2 regions of the Mesorhizobium sp. WSM3864 genome follow, and region 2 is predicted to be linked to the other one. Evidence: riboswitches for the same ligand, from Rfam matches in the RefSeq annotation. Region 2 holds a riboswitch; the other holds the start of a gene.
The links. Region 2 has a riboswitch for S-adenosylmethionine ahead of CK215_RS22540 (O-succinylhomoserine sulfhydrylase). Riboswitches for the same ligand answer to the same signal wherever they lie in the genome.

Region 1 (7,033 bases), on a different contig from region 2:
CGAAGTGCGACAGCGTCCGGTCCAGGCGGTCCGGCAGATAGACATCGTCCGAATCAAGGAAGGTCACGATCGGCGCCCGCGCGCGCTCGATGCCCGCGTTGCGCGCGGCATTGGCGCCGCGCCATTTCGCGCCGACATAGATCAGCCTGGGATCGCGAATCTCGGCCAGCGCCAAGGCCGTTCCGTCGGTGGAACCGTCGTCGACGACGATGTGCTCGAAGCGGGTAAGTGTCTGAGCAAGAACACTTTCCACCGCGCGCACAACCTGGCTTCGCCGGTTGTGCGTCGGCGTGATCACGGTGATCAGCGGAATTGTGTCGGAGGCAGTCGGCATCTAACCTTCGTTATGGGCAGATAAACGATGACCGTAAGAAACTCGCACCACCTGCCTCCGTGTCCGCCCCCGGATGGATTCGGCAAACGCTACAGAAAAGAGCCGCCTATGTCACCTGAGGCGTCGCGTCGGGGTCAAGTTCAGAGCGTGTTTCCTCAAAGTCATGCGGTTCGAAAGCAACACTTCGCGGCGATTCGCGGCGGTTTATCCTTCAACTATGCCCGACATAGTCAGGCACGGTTTCGATTTCGTCGCTTACGAGACCGGCAGCGAGGCTGAAATGACCAAGAAATGCCAGGGTATAAAAGGCCAGGCCTACCACCAGTGAAAACGGAATCTGCCAAAGAGGCATACCCGTTTGCGGCGCGTGGCTGAGCACGCGTCGCGTCGTGCGCCACGACATGGTCCACCAGCGACTGAACGACTTGACGATCCGCTGGCTGCGACTGGGGGCATGAAGCGCGACGAACTTGCGGTCGGCGTCCCTGCCGGTCACCAACGCGCGCCAATAGAAGAACCGCCAGCCGCGCGGAGAGTAGTGGTAGACGCGCGCATCAACGTTGACGATCTTGTGGCCCTCGCGCCGAAGCTGGTGCATCAGCAACGTGCAAGACACCTTGAAGCCGTTATGTGCCGGGAAAGGGTGGCTGACGATCCAATGGCGCCGAAAGGCGACATTGTTGGCATTGATCGCCCGCTTCGAGGCGAATCTTTCATCTCCGCGGGCCATCGGGAAGAACCAGATCAAGGCGAAGGTTCTCGAGAAGAAGTCGTCATAGGACAGATAGGTATGGCCGTTCACGCAGACGGTTTGCGGCTGTTGAAACGGCTGCAGCAGATTTGAAAGCCAACCTGGCTGAGGGACCGTGTCCGAATCCAGGAAAACGACGATGTCTCCTTCGGTCAAAAGCACGCCGTTGTTCTTGAGTTCGTAATACCGACCGTCGGGGCAAGCTGTGATTGTCAGGTCGGCAACCTGCATCAATTCAGGCGCTTCAGCTTCAATGCTCGCTTGCAGCAAGCTGCCGTCCGAATCGGGCCCGCCATGCGACACGACAACTTTTGGCCTTGCAAAACCCTTAGCGGAAACAGCCGCGATTTCGCGCGCCAGTGACTTCAGCCCCAGGCCGATCTCGTTCCAGTCGATGGATTTGGCGTTCTCCATCTCCATGACGATCGAATAGATCGGGTGTTCAGCCATAGATAATCACCACCAGTTTTGCCGGTACAGTCGCTATAGCCCTGCGGGGTATGCCGTCAAACGATTCTCGGTGCCATTCTATTTGCAAGTTTGCGCTTCAATCGCATGATTCTTTCTAGATCTTCAGGAACCCGCGCTTTTTTCTGTGCGGGAAGCTCGACGGGTCGGCATATTCAGACAGGAAACGTTTTCTCCATTCGTCATTGGTCGCGTCGCGCTGGATTTCGAGACCTGACCCGACATTCATTCTCCAGACAGGCTCGACCCCGGCCAACTGGGCAATTTTCTCGAGGCTTCCTCTCGGGTCTTGCTGGACCTGCTCGTAAGTTAGCGCAAGGAAGGACAGCCCGTTTTTCGCGAACCACCCATCCCAGGCCAGATTTTCCATCAGAATCTTTTCAAGCGATTCGGCGATAGCCTCGCCGTCATAGCGTGGGGCTGCGCGACTGACCTCGGTAGAGCGGAATCTGCGGGTTTGGCGCGCACGCGCCCATGAGATCGCCTGACCCAGCAGATCGCTGCGCGTCAGGCGCACATAGTGAAGGTTGGGAAGACTGGCGGGGAGGTTCACCTTCTTGGCAACTTGAGCGAATTGACTCGCAAAAAGCTTGATCGCGTAGATTCCGCAAGAGGACCGTCCTTCCGTCAGCGCCCTCAGAAGCTGCCCTCTGGCATCGCGCGGATAGCCTGGCTGTTCGAGCAGCCGGCGCCCGCCAAACCACTCCAGTGGATTGCCCAGCCCGGCGGAAGCCATCAGTCCTGCAAGATGATTGCTGCCGGTACGCGGCGAAGTGCACACAAGAATCCCAGTGCTTATCTCCGACAGAATTTCCGACGGGATTTGAACCACGGCCGGCCGGCGTCGAAAGAGATCGAGCGAGATCATCGTTTCAGCAAGAACACTGCCTGCTGGCCGAAGAAGTTCCAGAACCACCAGGGCATCGACAGGCCGATCTTCTGGCCGTTGGCGTCGAGCGCGGTCGCCTTCTCGACCGTCGCGCCGAGCTCTTCGCACAGATTGACGAAGTCGCGAATGGTGCAGAAGTGGATGTTCGGCGTGTCGTACCAGGAATAGGGCAGGTCCTTGGTTACCGGCATCCTGCCCTTGATCAGCAGCGAGAAGCGCACGCGCCAATGGCCGAAATTGGGGAAGGAGACGATCGCGCGGTTGCCGATCCGAAGCAGCTCGTCGAGCACAAGTTTCGGGTTGCGGGTCGCCTGCAGCGTTTGCGACAGGACGACGAAATCAAAACCTTTGTCGGGGTAGAATTCGAGGTCCTTGTCGGCATCGCCCTGGACCACGGAAAGGCCGCGCGCCACGCATTCGTTGACGCCGCGCTGTGACAGCTCCAGGCCGCGGCCATCAACCTGCTTGGTCGCCTGCAGAACCTCCAGAAGCACGCCATCGCCGGAGCCGACATCGAGCACGCGCGAATGCGGCGGGATGAGATCGGTGATGACTTCGAGGTCGACGCGCTGGGCGCGATTAACGCTCATGGGCACACCTCCGGCCTTTGAGCATTTGCGGCCAATGGGAATCTCGGCGCCTCAGAAGTGCGGCCAAGACACAGAGATCGCGCGCTGCTCATAGGCTGAGCCCCCTTGCGCGCGCGGCCGAGGCTATGAAGCCGTTGATGGCCGCGAACAATTCCGGTTCGTCGAGCAGGAAAGCGTCATGGCCGCGATCGGTCTCGATCTCGACGAAGGAGACGGACGCGCCGGCGGCGTTCAGCGCATGCACGATCGAGCGGCTTTCCTCGGTCGGGAACAGCCAGTCGCTTGTGAACGACACGAGACAGAAGCGTGTCTTGGTGCCCGCGAAGGCATCGGCCAGCCGTCCGCCGTGGTCGGCGGCGAGGTCGAAATAGTCCATAGCGCGGGTCAGATAGAGGTAGGAGTTGGCGTCGAAGCGGTCGACGAAGGTCATGCCCTGATGGCGCAGATAGCTTTCGATCTGGAAATCGGCGTCGAAGCCGAAGGTCAGCGCCTCGCGATCCTGCAGGTTGCGGCCGAACTTGCGGTGCAGCGCTGCTTCCGAGAGGTAAGTGATGTGCGCGGCCATGCGCGCCACGGCGAGGCCCTTTTCCGGCCGCCTGCCGAAATCGAGATACTTGCCGCCGTGCCAGTCCGGATCGGCCATGACAGCCTGCCGCCCGACCTCGTGGAAGGCGATGTTCTGCGAGGAATGGCGGGCGCCGGTGGCGATGGGCAACGCGGAGAACACGCGTTCCGGGTAGCTTGCGGCCCATTGCAGCACCTGCATGCCGCCCATCGAGCCGCCGAGCACGCAGAACAGCTTCTCGATGCCGAAATGATCGACCAGCATCAGCTGCGCCCGCACCATGTCGCGGATGGTGATGATCGGCAGGTCGAGCCCATAGGGCCTGCCTGTCGCCGGATCGGTCGAGGCCGGGCCGGTGGAGCCGAGGCAGCCGCCGATGACGTTGGCGCAAATGACAAAAAAGCGGCTGGTGTCGATGATCCTGCCGGGGCCGATCAGCACCTCCCACCAGCCCGGCTTGCCGGTCACCGGGTTGGTGCTGGCGACATGCTGGTCGCCGGTCAGCGCGTGGCAGACGAGGATCGCGTTGGAGCGGGCGTCGTTGAGGGCGCCGTAGGTCTGGTAAGCGACCTGGAACGGCGACAGCACGGTGCCCGCATCGAGCTTTAGCGGCTTGTCGGGACCGAACTGCAACACCGGGCTCGACGGTTGGTCGGCCTCGTGGTTGGTCCTTGGAGCGCGCTGAGCGGCCATTGCATTCCCCATCCAGTCGCATCGATCTCGCGATACGGCGTCCGGCCGGCAACGGACAACAAAAAACCGGCCTGCCTTCGCCAAGCCGGTTACAGGTTGCAAACGGCCCTTTAGCGAATTGTTTAACGTGGCTGCAAGCCGACCGGCCAAATCACCACGGGAGATCCGGCTGTTCTTCTAGGGCCAGCGCCGCGCTTCGTCAACGGTCTGCCTACGCGCGAGCGCGCCGGCCCTCGACATTCGGGGCCACGGCCTGTATTTCCGCTGCGGCCTCGAACCAGGGCCTCTCGACGGATTTGTGACATGAAGCAGGATCAGCCACGTCCGACGCCCCGCGCGGGCATCATGGACATCGAGGCCTATGTGCCGGGAAAAAGTACCGCGCCGGCCGGCGTGACGAAGGTCTACAAGCTGTCGTCCAATGAGAATCCGCTCGGGCCCTCGCCGAAGGCGATCGAGGCCGCCCGGGAGGTGGCTGCCAAATTGGACGTTTATCCCGACGGCTCCGCCCGCCGGCTGCGCGAGGCGATCGCCGATGTGCACGGCCTCAATCCGGCAAACATCGTCTGCTCCAATGGCTCCGACGAGATCCTGGGGCTGCTGGCGCAGACCTATCTCGCGCCAGGAGACGAGGCCGTGTTCACCGAACACGCCTTCATGGTTTACAAGATCTATATCCAAGCCGCCGGCGCCAAGCCGGTGGCGGTCAAGGAGACGGACGAGCGCGCCGACATCGACGCAATCCTCGCCGCGGTGACGCCGGCGACGCGGATCGTGTTCCTCGCCAACCCCAACAATCCGACCGGCACTTATGTGCCGTTCCAGGAGGTGCGCCGGCTGCATGCCGGACTGCCCAAGAGCGTGCTCCTGGTGCTCGACGCGGCCTATGCCGAATATGTGCGGCGCAACGACTATGAAGCCGGCATCGAGCTGGCCGGGAGCTCGGAGAACGTGGTCATGACCCGCACCTTCTCCAAGCTCGGCCTCGGCGGCGCACGCATCGGCTGGATGTACGGACCGGCGCATATCGTCGATGCCATCAACCGGGTGCGCGGGCCCTTCAACGTCAATGCGACCGCGATCGAGGCCGGTATCGCGGCCATCCGCGACCGCGCCCATATTGAACGCAGCGTGGCGCATAACGAGAAGTGGCTTGCCTGGGTCAGCGAGGAACTGACCGGGCTCGGGCTGCGCGTGACGCCCAGCGTCGGCAATTTCGTGCTGATCCACTTCCCCGACAACAAAAAGCATTCGGCAGCGGCCGCGGACGACTATCTCAGTGCGCGTGGCTACATCCTGCGGCGCGTCACCGGCTACGGCTTTTCCAACGCGCTGCGCATGAGCATCGGCATCGAGGAGGCCAATCGCGGCGTCGTCGAGGCGCTCCAGACATTTCTGAAAAGCTGAAGCACCATGACAGCACCGATGTTCGGAAGAATAGCGCTGGTCGGCATCGGCCTGATCGGTTCGTCGCTCGCCCGCGTCATCCGCCGCGAAGGCCTGGCGCGCCACATCGCTATCGCGACGCGCAGCCAATCGACGCTCAAGCGCGCCGAGGAACTGGGTCTCGGCAATTCCTACACGACCGAGGCCGAAGACGCGGTGCGCGACGCGGATCTCGTCATCGTCTCGGTTCCGGTCGGCTCGTCCGGCGAGGTCGCGGCCGAGATCGCGCCGGCGCTGAAGAAAGGCGCGATCCTCACCGATGTCGGCTCAACCAAAGCTTCGGTGATCGCGCAAATGCAGCCGCATGTGCCCGTCGGTGTGCATTTCATCCCCGGGCACCCGCTGGCGGGCACGGAAAAGTCCGGGCCGGATGCCGGCTTCGCCGATCTCTTCGACAACCGCTGGTGCATCTTCACGCCGCTGCCGAGTACGGATCCGGAGGCGCTGGAAAAGCTCTCCGAATTCTGGCGGCGCTGCGGCTCCAACATCGACACGATGGACCCGCAGCATCACGACATGACCTTGGCCATCGTCTCGCATCTGCCGCATATCATCGCCTACAACATCGTCGGCACCGCCGACGACCTGGAATCGGTGACCAAGACGGAAGTCATCAAATACTCCGCTTCCGGTTTTCGCGACTTTACCCGACTGGCCGCTTCCGACCCGACCATGTGGCGGGACGTGTGCCTGCACAACAAGGACGCGATCCTGGAAATGCTGGCGCGCTTCTCGGAGGATCTGGCCTCGTTGCAGCGAGCGATCCGCTGGGGCGACGGCGAAAAGCTGTTCGACCTGTTCACCCGCACGCGCGCCATCCGCCGCTCGATCATTGAGGCCGGCCAGGATATCGATGTGCCGGATTTCGGCCGTCAGGCCGTGGAGCACCCGGGGACCAAGCCCTAGGCCTTCTGCTCGATCTGTCCCGATGGGGACCAGTGCGCCGCCATCATGGCCATTGTCTCGGCTCTGTCCGGAGCGCCGAGCCGGCCGCCGAAGCGCAGGCATTTAAGCGCGGCGGCGGCGCTGGCAAAGCGCAGCGCCTGCTCGGGCGGCATGGCTTCGGCAAGGCCGACGGCGAAGGCGCCGTGGAAGACGTCGCCGGCGGCGAGCGTGTCGTCCGCCTTGACCTTCGGCGCCTCGACATGCCGGACGCGACCGGTTCCCCGATCATGCCACCAGGTTCCGGCAGCGCCGCCCGTCACCGCGACGAAGGCGTCGGTGCGCGAGGCGAGATCGGCGCATGCGCTTTCCGGATCGAGCGCATGGCCGCAGACGATCCGCGCCGCCGGCTCCG
Region 2 (7,033 bases):
TCAACGGCGCGCGCAGCGTCTATTCGCTGGCGATGGAGGCAGCACGCACCGGCACCGGGCTCGAGGCGCTGATCGAGCGCAAGGGCTATGGCGAGACGGTCGACCTCGACGCCGTCTACAAGAAGGGACGCCTGGTGTCGCCTATCAACCATCCCGACCCCGCGCATCTCCACCTTACCGGCACCGGGCTTACACATCTCGGCTCCGCCGCGACGCGCGATTCCATGCACAAGAAGCTCAGCGACGGCGAGGAGCAACTCACCGATTCCATGAAGATGTTCCGCATGGGGCTGGAGGGCGGCAAGCCGGCAAAGGGCGAGATCGGCGTGCAGCCGGAATGGTTCTACAAGGGCAACGGCACCATGGCGGTGGCGCCCGGTGCCGCGCTGATGTCGCCGGCCTTCGCGCAAGACGCCGGCGAGGAGCCGGAGATCGCCGGCATCTATGTCATCGGCGACGACGGCGCGCCGTTCCGCGTCGGCTTCACGCTGTCCAACGAGTTTTCCGACCATGTGACCGAGCGCGTGAACTACCTGTTCCTCGCCCATTCCAAGCTGCGCAACGCCTCGTTCGGACCGGAAATCCTGATCGGCGAGCTGCCCGCCGACATCAGGGGCTCTTCACGAATCTGGCGCGACGGCAAAGTGCTTTGGGAAAAGCCGTTCCTGTCCGGCGAGGCGAACATGTCGCACACCATCGCCAATCTCGAGCATCACCACTTCAAATATTCGGCCTTCCGCCAGCCGGGCGACGTGCATGTGCACATGTTCGGCACCGCCACACTCTCGTTCGCAGACGGCGTCAGGACCGAAGAAGGCGACACGTTCGAGATCGAGGCCAAGGATTTCGGCCTGCCGCTGCGCAACCCGCTCGAGATCGAGAAGCCAGTGAAGGTGGCGGTGAAGGCGCTGTGAGGTTAGAGCGTGATCTCCCCCACGAGGGGGGAGATTGGCAGCTTCAACCTCAATAAATATCGAAATCGAAATACTTCGACTGGATCTTCTCGTAGGTGCCGTCGGCAACGATGGCGTCGATTGCCGCGTTGAGGCGGTCGCGCAGAGCGGTGTCCTCCAGGCGCACGGCGATGCCGGCCTCGGTCTCGGTGCCCTTGACGTCGCCGACCAGCTTGCAGCAGCCGTCGCTCGCCTTCTTCATCCAGTCGACCAGCACGAACTTGTCCGAGATGACGGCGTCGAGACGGCCGTTGAGCAGATCGGTCACCGCCTCTTCCTGGGTCGGGTAGAGCTTCGCCTCGGCGCCGGCCTTGGCGTAGACGTCCTGGGCGTAGTTGGCCTGGGTGGTCGAGGCCTGGGCACCGACCGTCTTGCCGGCAAGCGAGGCCGGCTCGGTCGAGGCGATGTCGGCGTCCTTCAGGGCGACCAGCGCAAGCGGCGTCGTGTAGTATTTATGGGTGAAGGCGACCTGCTTCTTGCGTTCCTCGGTGATGCTCATCGAGGCGATGATGGCGTCGAATTTCTTGGCCTGCAGGGCCGGAATGATGCCATCCCAATCCTGGGTGACGATCTCGCATTCGACCTTCATCTGCGCGCAGAGCGCATTGGCGATGTCGATGTCGAAGCCTTCGACCTTGCCGTCCGGCGTGATGGTGTTGAAGGGCGGATAGGCACCCTCGGTGCCGATCTTGATCTTTTCGGCCGCGCCTACCGAACCGACGCCGAGCGCCAGCATGGCGGCGGCCGCAGCCGACAGGATCCATCTGGATATCTGCATTTTCATCCCCTTGGGTTCAGTTGCTACATGGTCGGACGCAGCCAAGCACGGCGCGCCAGGCCGGGCAAGCACAGCTTGGCGATCAGCGCGCGGCGCGGAAATGCTTGGACAGTTTCAGGCCCTGCGCCTGGTAGTTCGAGCCGAGATCGGTGCCGTATAGCGCCAGCGGGCGCTTCAGCATATGCTCGTAGACGAGGCGACCGACGATCTGGCCGTGGTCGAGGATGAACGGCACCTCGTGGCTGCGCACTTCAAGCACCGCGCGACTGCCGCTGCCGCCGGCGGCGGAATGGCCGAAGCCCGGGTCGAAAAAGCCGGCATAGTGGACACGGAACTCGCCGACCAGCGGATCGAAAGGCGTCATCTCGGCGGCATAGAGCGGCGGCACGTGCACGGCTTCGCGAGAGACCAGGATGTAGAACTCGTCCGGGTCGAGCACGAGCTCGCCGGCCCCGCTCTTGTAGAGCGGTTCCCAGAAGTCGACCACATACTGAGCGGCGCGCTTGTCGACGTCGACGAGGCCGGTGTGGTGCTTGCCACGATAGCCGACCAGGCCGTCCTTGTCGCCGTCGAGATCGATAGAGAGCGCAATGCCGCCGCCGGAGATGTTGGGCGGCTCGGTCGCAACCAGCATCTCGGCGTGATGGAGGTCACGCAACTCATTCTCCGACAGCACCGCGTTGCCGGTGCGGAAGCGGATCTGCGACAGGCGCGAGCCGGCGCGCACGACGATCGGGAAGGTGCGCGGGCTGACCTCGAGATAGAGCGGGCCATGATAGCCGGCGGCGATCTTATCGAACTCATGGCCGCGGTCGGTCATGACACGCGTGAAAATGTCGAGTCGTCCGGTCGAGCTCTTCGGGTTGGCCGAAGCCGAGACTTCCGCTGGCAGCGCCAGGCTTTCCTGCAGCGGCACGATGTAGACGCAGCCCGTCTCCAGCACCGCGCCCTCGGCGAGGTTGATCTCATGCAGCTTCAGCCGGTCCAGCTTGTCGGCCACCAGATGATCGGGACCGGGCAGAAAGGAAGCGCGCACGCGAAAGGCCTTGTCGCCCAGTCTCAGATCGAGGCTGGCCGGCTGGATCTGGTTGGTGTCGAGCGCGCGCGGCGACTTCAGCGCGCCCGACTGGAAGAGCGCCGCGATGTCCTGATCGGGAAGAATGCCTGTCTGCCGCAATGTCTGGCTCCGGGCGAAGTCATTGTCGTCGCAGTTTCCTGTCGCAAAACCGCGGCACTTTTGCGGAAGCTGCCTGGTACAAACCTCTTAATCAAGCCGGCAATTGACGCAAGCGCGGTGCGGGTCTAAAGGGTCGTTATCCCGTGGTGATTTGGCCGGTCGGCTTGCAGCCACGTTAAACAAGTCGCTAAAGGACCGTCGGGCCGCAAGGCCGTATGGACCGGTTGCGACGTCGCGGCCGGTTTTTTTGTGTTTGGAAGCAGGGCGATGACCAAGACGCGTAACTGGAAACCTCAGACGGCACTCGTGCATGGCGGGACGCTGCGTTCCGGCTTCGGCGAGACCGCCGAGGCGATGTATCTCACCCAGGGCTATGTCTACGAGACGGCCCAGGCAGCGGAAGCCCGCTTCAAGGGCGAGGAACCCGGCTTCATCTATTCGCGCTACGCCAACCCGACCGTCGACATGTTCGAGAAGCGCATGTGCGCGCTGGAAGGCGCCGAAGACGCACGCGCCACCGCTTCCGGCATGGCCGCCGTGTCCGCCGCCCTGCTGTGCAGCGTCAAGGCCGGCGATCACATCGTTGCGGCGCGAGCCCTGTTCGGCTCCTGCCGCTGGGTGGTCGAGACGCTGGCGCCGCGCTATGGCATCGAGGCAACGCTGATCGACGGCACCGACATTGCCAATTGGGAAAAAGCGGTCAGGCCGAACACCAAGCTGTTCTTCCTGGAAAGTCCGACCAACCCGACGTTGGAAGTGGTCGATATCGCCGCTGTCGCCGCTTTGGCAAATTCGATCGGCGCACGCGTGATCGTCGACAACGTCTTTGCCACGCCGCTGCAGCAGAAACCGCTGCAGCTCGGCGCCCATATCGTGGTCTACTCGGCGACCAAGCATATCGACGGACAAGGCCGCTGCCTCGGCGGCGTCATCCTGTCGGACAAGAAGTGGATCGACGAGAACCTGCACGACTATTTCCGGCACACCGGCCCGAGCCTGTCGCCATTCAACGCATGGACGCTGCTGAAAGGCCTCGAAACGCTGCCGCTGCGCGTGCGCCAGCAGACCGAAAGCGCCGGCAAGATCGCGGACTTCCTGGCCGGCCGGCCGGAGATCGCCCGCGTCATCTATCCGGGCCGGGCCGACCATCCCCAGGCGGATATCGTCAGGAAGCAGATGTCGGGCGGCTCGACGCTGATCTGCCTCGACGTCAAGGGCGGCAAGCAGGCGGCCTTCGCCTTGCAGAACGCGCTCGACATCGTACTGATCTCGAACAACCTCGGCGACGCAAAGAGCCTGATCACGCATCCGGCGACGACGACGCACAAAAACCTCAGCGACGAGGCGCGCGCCGAGCTCGGCATCGGACCAGGCACGCTCAGGCTCTCCGTCGGGCTGGAGGATACCGACGACCTGCTCGCCGACATCGAACAGGCGCTCAAGGCGGCGAAGGAATGAACCGCCACGGCTGCAAAGAGCGCGCTTGAGCCGCAGCTGGCTCAAGCAATCTCTTCGAGTTCAGTCATCCCGCTGTTGCGGATGGTCATTGCGTTGCCACGCCATTCGACGGCTCCGCCAAGCCAGCCGCGCGCCCAGATGGCGGGAAGCATCGCGTCGCGCACGATCATCGCGGTGACGCTGCGCGGCGACAGATACCAGTCCTTTAACCAGGCGAGCATGCATTCGGGCACATAGGCGATCGCCAGCACGCAGAGCGCGGTCGTGGGCAGACTGACACCGGCGCTTGCCGCCGCGATCAGCGCCAGAAGCAGCGGAACGACCACACCGGTCAGGATTTCAGGCGCGAAGAACAATGGGAAGGTGACGCGGCGCAGCCGAGCCCAGCGCGCCTGGCGCGACCAGATTTCGGCGAGCGTGCGCTGGCCGAGCGGTTGCTCGAAGGGCGCGGCTACGAGATTGACCCGAAGGCCAAGGCTGTTGACCAGCTTGGTCGCCGCCGCGTCCTCGGCGATCTCGGCGGCCAAAGCCTGGATGCCGCCATTTGCATCCAGCATCGGCTTGTTCCACAGCATGCTCTTGCCCTGGGCGAAGCCAAGGCCGAGCGCTTCGCCGGCATATTGCCAGCGCGCCTGCAGCGTGTTGAGGAAGGCGCATTCGACCTCGGCCCAGAAACCGTCCGGCCGCGAGCCGATCGGCGTCGAGCAGACGAGGCCGGTGTCCGGCCGCCAGGCCGCCATCAGATGCTGGACATAGTCCTTGGGCATCAGGACGTTGGAGTCGGCCAGGATCACCCAGTCGTGCCGCGCCGCCCGCCAGCCCTTGATGCAGTTGTTTAGCTTGGGATTGGCGCTGATCCTGTCATCGCCGACGAGGAGCCGCGCCGGAACATTCGGAAATCTCGCGATGGCGGCGTTGATCAGCTTGACCACGGGATCTTCGCCGTGCGCGACGCAGAAGATCAGTTCGTAGCGCGGCCAATCGAGCGAGAAGGCGCGGTCGAGCGTCTCCTGCGTGAACGGCTCCACACCGCGCGACGGCACGACGATCGAGACAGGCGGCTGTTTGCTGGAAGGCGGAGGAATGATCCGCCTGGGCTTCAGCCGCGACGATGCGAGCAGGATGCTGGCAAGGTTGCAAAAAAGAAGGGCCGAGGAGGCAAAGACGGCTGCGAGGGTCAGTTCCATCGAGATCTGGTCACTCCGGAAAGGCCGCCCGCGGCCGTTTCATCACTCGACAGAGCGCCCGAGTCGCCCGCACGGTTTGTGCACACCAACATTGTCATGTGTCACTTAAATGACATTGTTTGTCGGCAGGTGCGGTGGAAAAGCCGGCAGGCTGGCGACGCCGCGGAGGTAGAACCGCGAAGCGCGACAAAATGTTCCCTGCGGCACCGGAGTGGCTCATGTATCGCGCCGTGACGCGCAACATCGAAGTGCAGGTCAGGCCGTTCTATCTGGAGGACCGTTCCGATCCGTCCGAAAACCGCTATGTATGGGGCTACCAGGTGACGATCGACAACCGGTCGGACGAGTTCGTGCAGCTTCTGTCGCGCTACTGGCACATCACCGACGGGCGTGGCCGAGTCGAAGAGGTGCGCGGCGAGGGCGTGGTCGGCGACCAGCCGGAGCTCAACCCCGGCGACAGCTATCAGTACACGTCGGGATGCCCGCTCTCGACGCCATCCGGCATCATGGTCGGCCACTACACGATGCGCAACGGCCGCGGCGAAACGTTCGACGTCGCCATTCCGGCTTTCTCGCTCGATATGCCGGGGACGAAAAGGACGGTGAATTAAAGAACTCGAGTTCCCCGCCTCCGCAAAGCGGGGGCGAGGAACCGGAGCTTTCTCACTCCGCCGCAAACTCCGCCGGATCGAAGTCGTACTGCGTCGAGCAGAACTCGCAAGCGACATGGATGCCGCCGTCCTCGGTCGAGTCCTTGATCTCCTCGGCCGAGAAGCCTTCGAGAATGCCTCGGATTTTGTCGCGCGAGCAGGAGCACTGGTCGGCAACCGGCACACCGCGGAAGACGCGCACGCCGTGCTCGTGAAACAGCCGGTAGAGCAGCCGCTCGGCGCCCACCGTCGGATCGATGAGCTCGGTCGGCTCGATGGTGCCGAGCAGCGCCAAGAGTTCCCGCCAGGAATTGTCGGCCGGTTCGTGCGCCACGTCTCGCGGATCGCCATCCCCGCCCGAAATGTCGGGCACGCGCATGCGTTCGGGCGCCTGCGGCAGGAACTGCGCCAGGATGCCGCCGGCGCGCCATTGCTCGCGAGCCCCGCCCGGGCCCGGGGTCACGAGCTTTGCAACCGACATCCTCAGATCGGTCGGGATCTGCTCCGACTGGCGGAAATAGATGCGCGCGGCTTCTTCCAGCGATGTGCCGTCGAGCTGGACGATGCCCTGATAGCGCTGCGTGTGCGCGCCCTGATCGATGGTCAGGGCCAGGACCCCGGTGCCGAGCAGCTTCTCCTGCGAGATCCCGCCCGAGGCAATCAGCGCCTGCAGCCGGTCGGCGTCGAAGCGCGCATAGGCGCGCAACGAATGCGGCGTGGTGAAGTCCGCCACCAGCATGTCGACCGGTCCGTCGGTGCGGGTCTGCAGGATGAACTTGCCCTCGAATTTCAGCGACGTGCCGAGCAGCACGGTGAGCACGCAGGCCTCC

Region 1: linked by a shared signal. The riboswitch ahead of CK215_RS12510 (homoserine O-acetyltransferase) and the one ahead of CK215_RS22540 (O-succinylhomoserine sulfhydrylase) in region 2 are both predicted to bind S-adenosylmethionine.

Annotation. Positions count from the first base shown of each region.
Region 1 covers NZ_NSGD01000004.1:435,553-442,585, forward strand. Annotated here, with positions in the region: gene CK215_RS12490 (glycosyltransferase family A protein) at 1-334, opposite strand, end outside; gene CK215_RS12495 (glycosyltransferase) at 546-1,535, opposite strand; gene CK215_RS12500 (Stf0 family sulfotransferase) at 1,651-2,469, opposite strand; gene metW (methionine biosynthesis protein MetW) at 2,418-3,032, opposite strand; gene CK215_RS12510 (homoserine O-acetyltransferase) at 3,121-4,290, opposite strand; SAM riboswitch at 4,381-4,458, opposite strand; gene hisC (histidinol-phosphate transaminase) at 4,594-5,697, shown strand; gene CK215_RS12520 (prephenate/arogenate dehydrogenase family protein) at 5,704-6,642, shown strand; gene CK215_RS12525 (sugar kinase) at 6,639-7,033, opposite strand, start outside.
Region 2 covers NZ_NSGD01000012.1:125,636-132,668, forward strand. Annotated here, with positions in the region: gene araD1 (AraD1 family protein) at 1-914, shown strand, start outside; gene CK215_RS22530 (ABC transporter substrate-binding protein) at 964-1,731, opposite strand; gene CK215_RS22535 (2'-deoxycytidine 5'-triphosphate deaminase) at 1,814-2,908, opposite strand; SAM riboswitch at 3,042-3,119, shown strand; gene CK215_RS22540 (O-succinylhomoserine sulfhydrylase) at 3,176-4,366, shown strand; gene CK215_RS22545 (ceramide glucosyltransferase) at 4,408-5,553, opposite strand; gene apaG (Co2+/Mg2+ efflux protein ApaG) at 5,772-6,164, shown strand; gene CK215_RS22555 (Hsp33 family molecular chaperone) at 6,217-7,033, opposite strand, start outside.